DNA from 3 places in the Virgibacillus sp. M23 genome. Region 1 is predicted to be linked to each of the others. Evidence: predicted binding sites of a transcription regulator. Region 1 holds the regulator's gene; each other region holds the start of a gene.
What was found. The regulator CtsR, encoded in region 1, represses protease genes until heat stress. The targets are predictions, from matches to a motif close to ATGGTCAATAAAGGTCAAACA.
Positions count from the first base shown of each region.

Region 2: the regulator CtsR is predicted to act here: its motif matches at 3,059-3,079, upstream of RVS70_RS14220 (ATP-dependent Clp protease ATP-binding subunit).
Region 3: the regulator CtsR is predicted to act here: its motif matches at 2,024-2,044, upstream of clpP (ATP-dependent Clp endopeptidase proteolytic subunit ClpP).

Region 1 covers NZ_JAWDHA010000017.1:64,549-69,371, reverse strand. Annotated here, with positions in the region: gene RVS70_RS09200 (MgtC/SapB family protein) at 236-883, shown strand; gene RVS70_RS09195 (CtsR family transcriptional regulator) at 1,108-1,575, shown strand; gene RVS70_RS09190 (UvrB/UvrC motif-containing protein) at 1,588-2,136, shown strand; gene RVS70_RS09185 (protein arginine kinase) at 2,133-3,197, shown strand; gene clpC (ATP-dependent protease ATP-binding subunit ClpC) at 3,216-4,823, shown strand, end outside.
Region 2 covers NZ_JAWDHA010000038.1:1,525-6,347, reverse strand. Annotated here, with positions in the region: gene RVS70_RS14225 (ComEC/Rec2 family competence protein) at 1-382, opposite strand, end outside; gene RVS70_RS14220 (ATP-dependent Clp protease ATP-binding subunit) at 854-2,977, opposite strand; gene mbcS (acyl-CoA synthetase MbcS) at 3,348-4,823, opposite strand, start outside.
Region 3 covers NZ_JAWDHA010000012.1:56,968-61,790, reverse strand. Annotated here, with positions in the region: gene whiA (DNA-binding protein WhiA) at 1-913, shown strand, start outside; gene RVS70_RS07210 (HPr family phosphocarrier protein) at 1,077-1,331, shown strand; gene clpP (ATP-dependent Clp endopeptidase proteolytic subunit ClpP) at 1,376-1,963, opposite strand; tRNA gene RVS70_RS07200 (tRNA-Arg) at 2,189-2,261, shown strand; gene RVS70_RS07195 (cytochrome P450) at 2,694-3,953, shown strand; gene erm (23S ribosomal RNA methyltransferase Erm) at 4,119-4,823, opposite strand, start outside.

The sequences.
Region 1 (4,823 bases):
CACCGTGATTCCTTTACCTCCGTTGACTCGCTCCATTTGTTCTTATGTAAAATATTTGGCCAGTAGTATTATGATAAATAGCAAGGTTTAATCATATATATAAGAGAAAAATATAAAAAGATGCCACTATACCTTTTATTTAGATTCATGTAAAATGAAGGGAAAAATGGACAGGGGGGTGCGAAAATTGCAAGCTTTTTTAGACGAATTATTGGGTGATCATTTTTATCTTATTATGTTACGTGTATTAATTGCGTTAGTTCTTTCTGGGTTAATTGGATTTGAAAGAGAAGTAAAGAATCATTCAGCCGGTTTTCGCACACATATCTTAGTTGGGGTCGGAGCCTGTTTAATGATGCTACTTTCCTTATTTGGATTTGAGTCATTTATGGAGTATGATAACGTTCGATTCGATCCTGCGAGAATACCATCCTATGTAATAAGCGGGATAGGTTTTCTGGGAGCAGGAACAATTATTGTTTATGGTGGCGCAATTCGCGGTTTAACAACTGCTGCTTCCATATGGACAGTTGCTGGTATAGGGCTTGTGGTTGGTGCCGGCATGTACGCAGCTGCTGTTTTTACGACATTTATCATTTTACTAAGTTTAATTTTTCTTAATAATTTTGAGCGACTATTTACAAAGGGGGGGACTTCCCACTTAATTGAGATTGTCACCTTACCCGATCTAAAGGTGAATGAGCTTGTTTCAGCGTTGGAAAAATTCGATTTAACCATAAAAAAAGTAGAGATTATTAAAATAGAAAACGACTTGCGAAATATTTTTATTAAAATAGAAAGAAAGCCAGATCTAGATCGAATTTCTTTATTTGAGGAAATTTCTAAAGTAGATCATGTGAAAAATATATCTGAGCTTAAGTAAATGGGGCTGCTAGAAGAACTTTACAACATATAATATGGTGTAAGGTTCTTTTTTTAATAGAAGAAATGATAGAGATCTCGTTCATTCATAGGTTTCGTAATGGTGATTTTTGTCTAGAATAAACATAGAACAAGGTATTTGCATCTTCTCGATTTTGACGTATAATAAAGGTAAAGTCAAAGATAGTCAAAGTCAAAGGATGCAGCTAAAAAGGGGGTGGGCATATGAGTAATATTTCAGATGTGATAGAAAATTATTTAAAACAGATACTTCAGGCTAAAGGAAAAAATGTGATTGAAATTAAACGAAGCGAGATCGCTGATCAATTTCAATGTGTCCCCTCACAGATAAATTATGTGATTAATACGCGCTTTACTGTGGAAAAAGGATATATAGTGGAGAGTAAACGTGGTGGTGGTGGATATATTCGTATTATGCGAGTAATTCATCAAGATAAATCAGAATTAATCAATGAAATAATTGAAATGATTAATCCAACAGTTTCTCAACAAAAATCTGTCGATGTGTTAGAAAGGCTATTGGAAGAAAATCTTATTACAGAACGCGAAGCAAAAATTATGCTGAGTGCTATTGATAGAAATACACTCGCATTTCAATTGCCGTTACGAGATGAAATTCGTGCGCGCATACTTACAACGATGCTGAATACGCTAAAGTATTTGAATAAGTAGGGGGGAATGCAAATGGAATGCCAGGAATGTCATGAACGACCTGCTACACTGCACTTTACACAATTGATTCAGGGACAAAAGATGGAAGTGCATGTATGTAAAGTTTGTGCAAAAGAAAAAGGATATTTGACATATCCAGAAGATGGATATTCATTGCATAATTTACTTTCTGGGCTCTTTAACTTTGATACATCAAATATGGCGGGACCTCAAGGGTCAGCCTATCAGCAAGTAAAAGAGCTACAGTGTCCTAAATGTGAAATGACCTTCTCGGAATTCAAACAAATAGGGAAATTTGGATGTGCGCTTTGCTACGAAACGTTTAATCATCGTCTGGACCCTATTTTCCGACGAGTACATGCTGGTAATACAAAGCATAGCGGAAAAATCCCTAAACGCCAAGGTGGGGATTTGCATAAGAAGAAGCAAGCAGAAGAATTAAAAGTAAAACTAAAAACGCTGGTGGAGAATGAGGAATTTGAAGAGGCTGCTAAAATAAGAGATAAAATTAAAGCGTTAAATCATGCGCAAGATGATTCGGGAGCAGGTGATCATACATGACACTACAGCAATTTATGAATAAGGCTATTAGCCCTTGGATGAGGGAGGAAGGACCAGATAGCGATATTGTACTAAGTAGTCGTATTCGCCTTGCAAGGAACTTTGCAAATATTGCTTATCCAATTCTTGCTGAGCCAAATCAATTAGAAGAAATAAGGAATTTCTTTAAAGAGAAATATGAAAATCAGTCATTTAGCGAGTATAAGAATATTTCCTTTATTTCTATCCGGGACTTATCAGCAGTTGAGAAACGCGTATTAGTAGAAAAACATTTAATCAGCCCATTATTGGCAAAGCACTCAGAGTCAGCTGCAACACTTATTTCTGAGAATGAACAGGTGTCCTTGATGATCAACGAGGAAGATCATATTCGTTTGCAACTGTACTTTCCAGGATTTCAATTATCTAAGGCGTTGCAAAAGGCATTTGAATTTGATGATTGGTTAGAAGAAAAAATTAATTATGCCTTTGATGAAACAAGAGGATACCTTACGAGCTGCCCTACTAATGTAGGTACTGGGATGCGTGCATCTGTCATGATGCATCTACCAGCTCTTGTTTTAACAAAACAAATAAATCGTATGATACCTGCCATTAATCAGTTAGGGCTTGTAGTCCGCGGTATTTATGGAGAAGGTAGTGAAGCGCAAGGTAATATTTTTCAAATATCTAATCAAATTACACTTGGAAAATCAGAAGAAGATATTGTGGAGGATTTACAAAGTGTCGTAAAACAGCTCATAGAGCATGAAAGATATGCTAGAAAACAATTAATGGAGCAATCAAGTGACAAAATGGAGGATAGAATTTATCGTTCCTTTGGTGTTTTGGAATATGCTAGGATCATGGAGTCGAAAGAAGCTGCTAAATGCTTATCTAATGTACGCCTAGGAATTGATTTAGGCCTTGTGAAAAATGTTTCACGAAATATCCTCAATGAATTAATGATACTTACTCAGCCAGGATTCCTACAACAATATGCCAAAAAGACATTGACAGCGAATGAACGTGATATATTACGAGCATCACTTATTCGCCAACGTTTACAATTAGAGAAATAGATAGGAGGAATTTTTTATATGATGTTTGGACGTTTTACAGAAAGAGCACAAAAGGTGTTAGCTTTATCTCAAGAAGAAGCCGTACGATTAGGCCATAATAATATTGGTACAGAACATATCCTCCTTGGACTTGTACGTGAAGGAGAGGGGATTGCGGCAAAAGCATTGCAATCTTTAGGGCTGGAAATTTCAAAAATACAAGAAGAGGTTGAAAAGCTAATTGGTGTTGGCAAACAACCGATGCAGTCAATACATTATACACCCCGTGCCAAAAAGGTTGTGGAGCTATCTCAGGATGAAGCAAGAAAGCTTGGCCACTCCTATGTAGGTACAGAGCATATATTGCTTGGTCTTATTCGTGAAGGAGAAGGTGTTGCTGCTCGTGTATTAAATAATTTAGGTGTTAGCCTAAATAAAGCTAGACAACAAGTGCTACAATTGCTTGGAAGTAATGAATCCCAGGCTAACAGACAGGGGCGCGGTCAACAATCTAATGCAAACACGCCGACGCTTGATTCACTTGCTCGTGATTTAACGGTAAGTGCGAAAGAAGGTAATATTGACCCCGTTATTGGCCGTAGCAAAGAAATTGAGCGCGTTATTCAAGTGTTAAGTCGTAGAACTAAGAATAATCCAGTTTTAATTGGTGAACCAGGTGTAGGTAAGACTGCCGTAGCCGAAGGGCTTGCACAGCAAATTATTAATAACGAAGTGCCAGAGACATTACGAGACAAACGAGTGATGACACTGGATATGGGTACAGTTGTAGCGGGAACAAAATATCGTGGAGAATTTGAAGATCGATTAAAGAAGGTTATGGAAGAGATTCGCCAGGCTGGAAATATTATACTGTTTATTGATGAGTTGCATACATTAATTGGCGCAGGAGGGGCTGAAGGTGCGATTGATGCATCAAATATTCTAAAACCCTCATTAGCCCGTGGGGAGCTTCAGTGTATTGGAGCTACAACGCTTGACGAGTACCGTAAATATATTGAAAAAGATGCAGCGCTAGAACGTAGATTTCAACCTATACAGGTAGATGAACCGACGTTAGAGGAAACCGTCCAAATTTTAAATGGTTTACGTGATCGTTATGAAGCACATCATCGCGTGACGATAACCGATGAAGCGATTGAAGCAGCTGCAAGTCTATCTGATCGTTATATTACAGACCGCTTTTTACCAGATAAAGCTATCGACTTGATTGACGAGGCTGGATCGAAGGTACGCTTACGCTCCTACACGGTACCACCTAATTTAAAGGAACTAGAACAAAAGCTGGAAGAAGTAAGAAAAGAAAAGGATGCGGCTGTACAAAGTCAGGAATTTGAAAAAGCAGCATCGCTTCGTGATTCTGAACAACGACTTCGTGAAGAATTAGAAGAAACAAAGAATGAGTGGAAAGAAAAGCAGGGACAAACCGATTCGGAAGTAACTATAGAAGATATTGCTAGTGTCGTTTCTACATGGACTGGTGTACCGGTTTCTAAATTGACAAAGGATGAAAGCGAACGATTGCTGAATATGGAAGATACGCTTCATAATCGTGTGATTGGTCAAGAAGAAGCTGTGAATGCAATTTCGAAAGCTATCAGAAGAGCTCGTGCAGGCTTAAAAGATCCA
Region 2 (4,823 bases), on a different contig from region 1:
TTCGTATTTCCTGTATATATTTTGCATACATCCGTGTTGTGTGTAACTTCCCAGAGTCTAATATTTTTGCCACCTTGATATGCTTCATCACATAGGGCAACCCACCAATGTGATCAACATCAGGATGTGTTGCTACAAGCAAATCAATTTTGTTCACACCCTGTTTTTTTAAATATTTCACTACTCGTTTCCCTGCATCTGGTGGACCTCCATCGATTAAGATATGTTTGTTTGCGGGCGTTTTTATTAGCATACTGTCTCCTTGCCCAACATCAATAAAATGCATCTGCATACCCGAAGATCCTTCACTATGTATGGAAACTATATGAACATTAAAAAGTGCAATAAAAAAAATAAATCCGATTGATAGCTTACTTTTAATCATAAAGACATCCTCTTTTTCAACTTAATATAGGTTTATTTTCTTACAAAAACAGCGGAATTATGAATAGCATTGATGTTAGTTTATGGGAGTTGTATGAGGAAACTATTCCTGCTGAATAGAGGATATAAAAGGTTTGCCAAGAGAAATACACACTTATCTTCAGAAAATGTGGCAAAGAGAAGGCTGGGACAAATGTAGTTAAGAAACAATAAAAAACGAGCGATAATTATTTAAATTAATTATCGCTCGTTTATTTGATTAAACTAATTCATTAGCTCCGTAATATGAGACTCCTTGAAAAAGAAGAACCCTTTTTCTGCGTGCGATATATCGCTGCTGAGGCCGTGCCCGCGAAAGCAAGTATATTTTTCATGGTGCTTCAATGATTTTCCTATTGACAAACATGATTATTCGTATTTATGAGTAAAGAAGTTGTATTTTGTCCCAACCCCTTTTCATTTATCTAACTCACGCCTTTTGCACTACAATTTCTTGATTGAAGACGTCTACTTTTACATTGGAAACATTATCATCTTCCAATATTAAGTCTGTTAATTGATCTTCGATTTTATCTTGGATTACTCTACGTAAAGGTCTTGCGCCAAAACGGCGGTCATAGCCAAGTCGAACCAATTCTTGTTTAGCTTCATTTGTAATCGTAATCGATAGATCATTTTCTTCGATTGTTTTTTGTAGATCAGCAAGCATAAGATCTACAATTTGCATTAGGTTTTCTTCGGTTAGTTCGTTAAATTGAATAATCGCATCGAAGCGGTTAAGAAATTCTGGTTTGAAATATGCCCCCAGATTCTCCATCGTAGATACAGATTCATGGGACTCCCTATTAAAACCAACATTCACTGTTTTAACACCTGTTCCAGCATTGCTCGTCATAATAATTACAGTTTCTTTAAAGCTAACTGTTCTTCCTTGCGAATCCGTTAAATGACCGTCCTCCATAATTTGTAGGAACATGTTTTGTACGTCTGGATGTGCTTTTTCTATTTCATCTAATAGAATAATGGAGTATGGGTTGCGACGTACTTTTTCCGTTAATTGACCCGCTTCTTCATGACCTACATAGCCTGGAGGTGAACCAATGATTTTTGATACAGCATGTTTCTCCATATACTCACTCATATCAAGACGGATTAACGAATCTCTGGAGCCAAATAATTCTTCCGCTAAGGCTTTTGTTAGTTCTGTTTTACCAACACCAGTTGGTCCAACGAAAAGGAAAGAACCAATTGGTCGATAATTTGATTTTAAGCCTGCTCGACTACGACGAATCGCTTTGGCAACTTTATCTACAGCTACATCTTGTCCAATCACTTTTGCACTTAGGTTTTCACCAATGTTTTTCATTTTTTCTTGTTCATCAGCTTGAAGCTTTGTAACAGGTATCCCAGTTTTTTCTTCAACAATCAATTGAATATCGGAAATATCTACATCGATAATTTGTTCTTCATCTTTCGCTTTATCTAGTTGTTTTTGCAACTGTATTTCTTGATATCTTAAATTTGCAGCACGTTCATAATCTTCTCTTTCAGCAGCTTCTTCTTTCTCTTTAATAATTTCTTCTAATCGTTGGTTTATTGTATCAGAGTCTTTCGAAGCATTAGCTAGATTCAAACGTGAACCAACTTCATCCATCAAATCAATCGCTTTATCAGGCAAGTAACGATCTTGAATATATCGTTTTGAAAGTGTTACAAATGCCCGAATAGCTTCATCAGAATAACGAACCTCATGGAATTTCTCATAACGATCCTTAATACCCTGTAATATCTGAACTGCTTCTTCACTTGAAGGTTCTTTTACAATGATGGGCTGTAATCTACGTTCTAGTGCCGCATCTTTCTCAATTTGACGATATTCTTTTAATGTTGTAGCACCAATTAATTGTAATTCACCTCTGGCTAGTGCAGGTTTTAAAATATTTCCTGCATCCATTTGCGAGCTTTCTGCAGTGCCTGCTCCAACTAATAGGTGTATTTCATCAACAAATAAGATAACATCTTGACGTTCTTGTAATTCGTTAATTAATTGTTTCATACGTTCTTCAAATTGACCACGAACACCCGTATTAGCAACAAGTGATGCCACATCTAGCATATAAATTTCTTTATTGATTAATTTTGTAGGCACATCTCCTTCTGTAATTTTAAGTGCCAAGCCTTCTGCAATCGCAGTTTTACCAACACCAGGCTCTCCTATTAATACGGGATTATTTTTATTTCTACGATTTAAAGTTTCAACAACTCGTTTGACTTCTTTATCTCTGCCGATTACCGGATCAATCAAACCAGCCCTTGCTGCATGTGTTACGTTTTTTGCAAGCTGATCAATTAATCCATTACCTCGGTTTCCGTTTTTTTGTTTTGTTCTTGTCCCCATTTTCGGAGATCCATTCGCTTGAAAACCATTCATATGTTCAAATGGGGATTGTGAGAAGAAGTCATTGGAATTCATCATTTGCCCTTGGATTTCACGAAAGCATTCATTACATAGGTGCATTTGCATATGCTGACTATTGATATTCATTGCAACATTAATGCTAGCTTCGTTTTGTTTACAGTTTTGACAAAGCATTTCCATTCCTCCTTAGAAATATGTTTATTGTAATCATTAAAAGTTTGACTTTGACTATATTTGACCTTTGACTATTATTATACTCTGACCTTTTTTGACTTTCAAGCATTTTGATTAATTTTTTTTACGATGCTCACTAGTAACATTCCCACATAAATGAGTTTATAAAACATGGCTATGCGAAGGAACAAAAGCGAAAGCACCCGATTAGAAACGTAGCGACTGGAGCGAGCCAGCGGAGAGTGCTTGCGAGTCAATGATGACTTATCAAAGGGCGATTCGTGAAATCGCCTAGTTTCTGGACAGCTGACTCCTTTTATAATTTCCTAGACTACAAAAAAGAGAGCATATGAGCCCTCTTTAACCATTTCTATTCATTTACCTTGAATTTTTCTCGATTACGTAATTCAACTCTTCTTGTTTTCCCAGAAGTAGTCTTTGGTAATTCATCAATAAATTCAATTTCTCTTGGATATTTATATGGACCAGTTAAAGTTTTAACATGCTCTTGCAACTCCTTGACTAACTCTGATCCTATTGCTTGAGATTGACGTAACACCACAAAGGCTTTTACAATGTTCCCCCGTATTTCATCGGGACTTGCTACAACAGCACATTCTTGGACAGATGGATGCTTAACCAATGCATCCTCTACTTCAAAAGGACCAATTGTATATCCTGAACTAATAATGATATCATCGCTTCTTCCTTCAAACCAGAAATAACCTTCCTCATCCTTAGAAGCCTGATCTCCTGTCACATAGTAATCGCCACGTCTTGACATAGAAGTCCGTTCTGTATCTTGATAATACTCTCGAAACAAGGCTGGGCAATCGAGCTTTACTGCAATATCGCCAATCTCCCCAACTTGAACGGGAATACCATTTTCATCAATAATATCGACCTCATTACCCGGAGTTGGTTTTCCCATTGACCCTGGTCTCACATCCATATTCTTCATAAATCCAAGTAGTAATGTGTTCTCCGTTTGTCCATACCCATCACGAACCGTTACATTAAAATAATGCTGAAATGTATTGATTACCTCCACATTCAATGGCTCACCAGCCGAAACAGCACTATGTAAGGCAGGAAGCTCGTATTCTTCCAAATTGTCGAGTTTTGCCATGATTCGGTATTCCGTAGGTGTGCAGCAAAGTACATTAATTTCTTGTTCCTGCAGTAACTGTAGATATTTTTCCGCGTCAAATTTTCCATGATAAATAAATCCTGTTGCTCCTGAACCTAACACAGATAATAATGGGCTCCAAACCCATTTCTGCCATCCTGGACCAGCTGTTGCCCAAACCTTATCTCCTTCGTTTATTGCTAGCCAGTTTTTTGCAGCTGTTTTCAGATGAGCATATCCCCAGCCATGTGTATGCACTACACCTTTGGGATTGCCAGTTGTTCCTGACGTATACGGTAAAAACGCAATATCATCTTTACAGGTTAATGCCAATTCTAATTGATCTGATGCATCTTCCATTAATCCTTCAAGAAAAAGCCAACCATCCACAGGCTCACCAATTACAATTTTTTGTAACTGATCATATTCGCTAATACCATAATATTGTTCAACATACGGATAATAACTTACAACTCCACGAACCCCTCCATGTGTAACACGATACTGTAAATCCTTTGTCTTCAGCATTTCTGAGCTTGGAATAATAATGATTCCTGTTTTAAGAGCTGCTAAATAGACCTCATAAGCTTTTACCAAGCGAGGTATCATCACAAGAATTTTGTCTCCTTTTTGCAAGCCACTCTCCAAGAAAGCGTTTCCAATTTTATTTACATTCCGCATTAATTCACTATATGTAATTTCCTTATGAACTCCACC
Region 3 (4,823 bases), on a different contig from region 1:
AACAGCCATCGATATAGATGATTGCTGTATGCATGCAGAATTGGCTGCACTCATCCGTATGAATGGAGCGATATCCCTATCCAAGCAAGAATACACCTTAGACGTACAGACGGAGAACGCAGCTATTGCGAGAAGAATTTATACATTAATTAAGTCAACATATGCTCTACCTGTAGAGTTATTAGTACGCAAAAAAATGAAATTAAAGAAAAATAATGTTTATATTGTTCGGCTAAAGGAAGATGTGCGTTCTTTATTAAAGGATTTAACTATATTGCAAGAGCCCTATACCTTTACAAGGAATATATCCGAGAGATACGTAAAAAAATCTTGTTGCAAGCGTGCCTATTTACGTGGAGCGTTTCTTGCAGGTGGCTCCATTAATAATCCGGAGACATCTTCCTATCATTTGGAAGTATTTAACTTTTATCAGGAGCATAATGATGCACTTTGTGATTTACTTAATGCGTTTGATTTACATGCTCGTAAGCTGGAAAGGAAAAATGGATATATCGTATATATGAAAGAAGCAGAAAAGATTACGGAATTTCTTAGCATTATCGGTGCACATAATGCTTTATTTAAGTTTGAGGATGTACGAATTGTGCGTGATATGAGAAACTCTGTTAATCGACTTGTTAATTGTGAAACGGCTAATTTAAATAAAACGATTGGTGCAGCATTTCGTCAAATAGAAAACATTAACCTAATTGAACGTACAGTTGGTTTAGATCAGTTACCGGAAAAACTCAGGGAAATCGCAGTTTTACGTGTAAAACATCAGGATGTCTCCCTAAAGGAGCTTGGTGAATTAGTTACAAGTGGTAAAATATCAAAATCAGGTGTAAACCATCGCTTGAAAAAAATCGATGCTTTTGCTGAAAAAATTAAAAAAGGTGAAGTTTTACAGTAATTGTTTAATTTGATTACCATTCATGATATAATACGGATAATTTAAAATCTTGTAGTTTAATGTAGCCCTTCGTGATTCAGTGGGAAATTCCACTGAATCACCATATTTCGTTCTATTTATGTAATATTTGATAGCGTTTTCATTTAAGGGGAGGATGAGGTATTTGGTTGAGAGGTCAATTAAGGTGGAACTGACAACTGGCTTACAAGCGAGACCTGCAGCAGAATTTGTACAGGAGGCTAACCGATATACATCTCATATATTTCTTGAGAAAAATGGTAAAAAAGTGAATGCAAAGAGTATCATGGGCTTGATGAGCTTAGCGATAACTACTGGAGAACAGATTACGTTGATCGCAGAAGGAGCAGATGAAGAAGCAGCATTGTCACAACTTACTTCCTTTGTTGCCAAAAAGTAATAAAAAATCCCTTTCTTTTTGTGAAAGGGATTTTTTGAATAAAACTATTCTGGTTTACGTTCCATTATTTTATCAATCAGACCATACTCAACAGATTTATGAGCTGACATAAAATTATCGCGATCTGTATCTCGCTCGATAACATCTATTGGTTGACCAGTACGCTCTGAAAGAATTTCATTAATTTTTTCACGCATTTGGATGATTCTACGTGCGTGAATTTCAATGTCTGTAGCTTGGCCTTGTGTCCCTCCAAGCGGTTGGTGAATCATAACTTCACTGTTTGGTAATGCAAAGCGTTTCCCTTTTTCACCTGCTGCAAGTAAGAATGCACCCATAGATGCTGCCATCCCTGTGCAGATTGTGGAGACGTCAGATTTAATAAATTGCATGGTATCATATATAGCCATACCAGCAGTGATAGATCCACCTGGTGAATTAATGTATAACGAGATATCTTTTCCTGGATCCTCTGCTTCAAGGAATAGTAATTGTGCTACAATGGAATTTGCCACATTATCATCGATGGCACTCCCTAGCATAATGATACGATCTTTTAGTAAGCGTGAGTAAATATCGTAGGCACGCTCTCCACGATTTGTTTGTTCAATAACTGTAGGTATTAAATTCATGTAAAATCCTCCCTTATCTATTCGAATATCCATTAGATCGGATATATTTATCATAACTAATAGGTCAAAAAAGGTCAAACAAAAAGTTTAACTCGTAACCAATGAAAATACACTTCCATCATTCCCATAATTGTCAAAAATAAACCTATGATAACTAAAAATACTTGTGTAACTACTAATATGACGTTATAATATTCTATGTGTCTTAATTAGTGAATAGTACATGCGCCCGTAGCTCAGGGGATAGAGCAACGGTTTCCGGTACCGTGAGTCGGGGGTTCGAATCCCTCCGGGCGCGTAATTATGATCGTAGAAGAAGATAATAAAATAAGTAATAAAACACGTATAAATCTTGAAGTATCAAGATTTATACGTGTTTTTTGTTTGCAATATTTTTTGCAATTTTTTCAGTTAGAAACAGATTAAGATTTAAATGAAGTCAATTTCATTAACCATCCAGCCTATTAAATATAGAATAATTTATATGTTAATAGTGGAATACAGTTGATTTTCACTACAGCCGGACGAGTGCAGTCCGCGGAAGCCTTGTCTTTTTAATTCCTGCGTGTGTCTTAGTTGCACATGTATTCAAGCAAGCGTAGTTACCTTTAATCTTAATAAGTAGAAGCTGTGTCATACCTTCACGAACGATTGTCCTTGTATTTTTGCGAATAAACCGGGGATAATCTACAAAAATTAAGATCATTACTCGAAAATGGAGTTGGATCATATGTCGTATAGAAGTCAAATACCTCGAGAAGAAGGAATAGATCATACTTTAAGTCTTATAAGAGAAGGATATAGGTATATCTTAAATAGACGTCAAATTTTTAGTTGTGATATTTTCGAGACAAGGCTAGTTGGAAAAAAAGCGATTTGCATGGGAGGTAAAGAAGCAGCAGAAATATTTTATGACAACGAGAAATTTAAAAGAAAAGATGCAGCTCCTAATCGGGCAGTACAAACATTATTCGGTAAGAATGGAGTTCAGGCTTTAGATGGACAAGCCCATAGACAACGTAAGGAAATGTTTATGTCGATCATGTCTTCCAATGAACTGGACAGATTGACTGGAATTATAAGAAAACAATGGAAGTTAGCGGTAGATAAATGGGTGCAAATGGATAAGGTTATTTTTTATGAAGAAGTTAAGGAAATTATGTGCAGAACAGCCTGCGAATGGATAAGTATACCCGTGTCAGCAAATAAAGTAAAAGGGGTAACGAAAGATTTAGGGGCAATGTTCGAGTCAGTAGCAGCTATTGGCCCCACCCATTGGCTAGGAAGGAATGCTAGAAATCGTATAGAAAAGTGGGTAGGGAAACTCGTTGAAGAGATTCGTGATGGAAAAGTGAATGTATCTGAAAATAGTATTTTGTACAAATTTATTAGGTATCACGATCCATATGGGAATTCTCTTGATACAGATACAGTTGCTGTAGAAGTGATTAATATCTTACGGCCACTTGTAGCGATTGCTATATTCATCAATTTTATTGCTTTAACAGTTTATCATTATCCAAACGAAACGAAGAAGCTTGAAAGGAGTGATGAGAAATATTCTCTGAAGTTCATACAAGAAGTTCGGCGATTCTATCCATTTTTTCCTTTTGTCGCCGGACTGGTAAAAAACGATTTCATTTGGAAAGGGTATAAATTTGAAGAAGGTACGTTAACCTTACTAGATCTTTATGGTACCAATCACGATCCAAACATTTGGGAGAACCCTGATGTGTTCAACCCTGATCGGTTTACTACATGGGATGGTGGCTTATTTGACTTTATTCCACAAGGTGGGGGAGATTATTTTATGGGGCATCGGTGTGCTGGTGAGTGGGTGACCATAGAGATAATGAAAGTAAGCCTTGATTATCTAGTAAATCGAATAAACTATGATGTTCCTGATCAAGATTTAAGTTTTAGTATGGTTAGCATGCCAAGTATTCCCCGTAGTAAAATGGTGATAAAAAACATTAGCAAGAGAGAATAAATCCATTTTCTATTCTAATTGCGGTTATAGTGAGAGGCTATGTATAGAGGGCGAACAGTCAATTAATGGTTAATTGTCTCCTATTGAGATATGAAATATGCGGATTAATGGGTGGAATGAGAAGTAAAAAGGAATCCTCATTCCACAACCTTTTGTAAGTAGATTTTAAAAATGGTTTAATTTCGCTTTTTTTATCTTTGGCCATCTGGATTTTGGAACATACTTTATCATTGTTTCAAATAGGGAACCCCATTGCAGTTCCGTTAAAGATGCAACTGGAGTTTCATTATTTATTTGAAGATTTCTTTTTAAATGCTTCATTTGCGGTGGTGTAAATATACCTTTTAATGCAATCTCGATAGGATATTGTGGATGTTTAAGTGCATAATCAGCTAGTCCCCAGAAGATTAAATAATCGCTAATAGGTACAATCGGTTTCGCCTTTCTATTTATTTTAATCACAGCGGAATCAACTTTTGGTGGCGGGGAAAAATTTCTCCTAGAAATTCCTTTAACATACTGAATATCAAACCACATTTTCCAAGCGATCACATATGATTCCTTCACAAAATTTGATGTAAATCTTTTAGCTACACCATTTTCCATTACAATAACCCCACTTTGAAAACCGCTTGAAGGTTTATTAAGAAACATTTTCATAATCGGCGTTGTAATAGCATATGGAATATTCGAAACAACTACAAATGGCTCTTGAGGTAATGAAATACGTAATATGTCTTGCTTTATGATTATAGTGTTTTTCATTTCAAGTTGTTTTAATTTCTTTATGAAGTTTGAATCGTATTCTATAGCGAGAACCTTTCTTGCTCGGGAGCTTAAAATACTAGTAATTGCTCCTTTTCCAGCTCC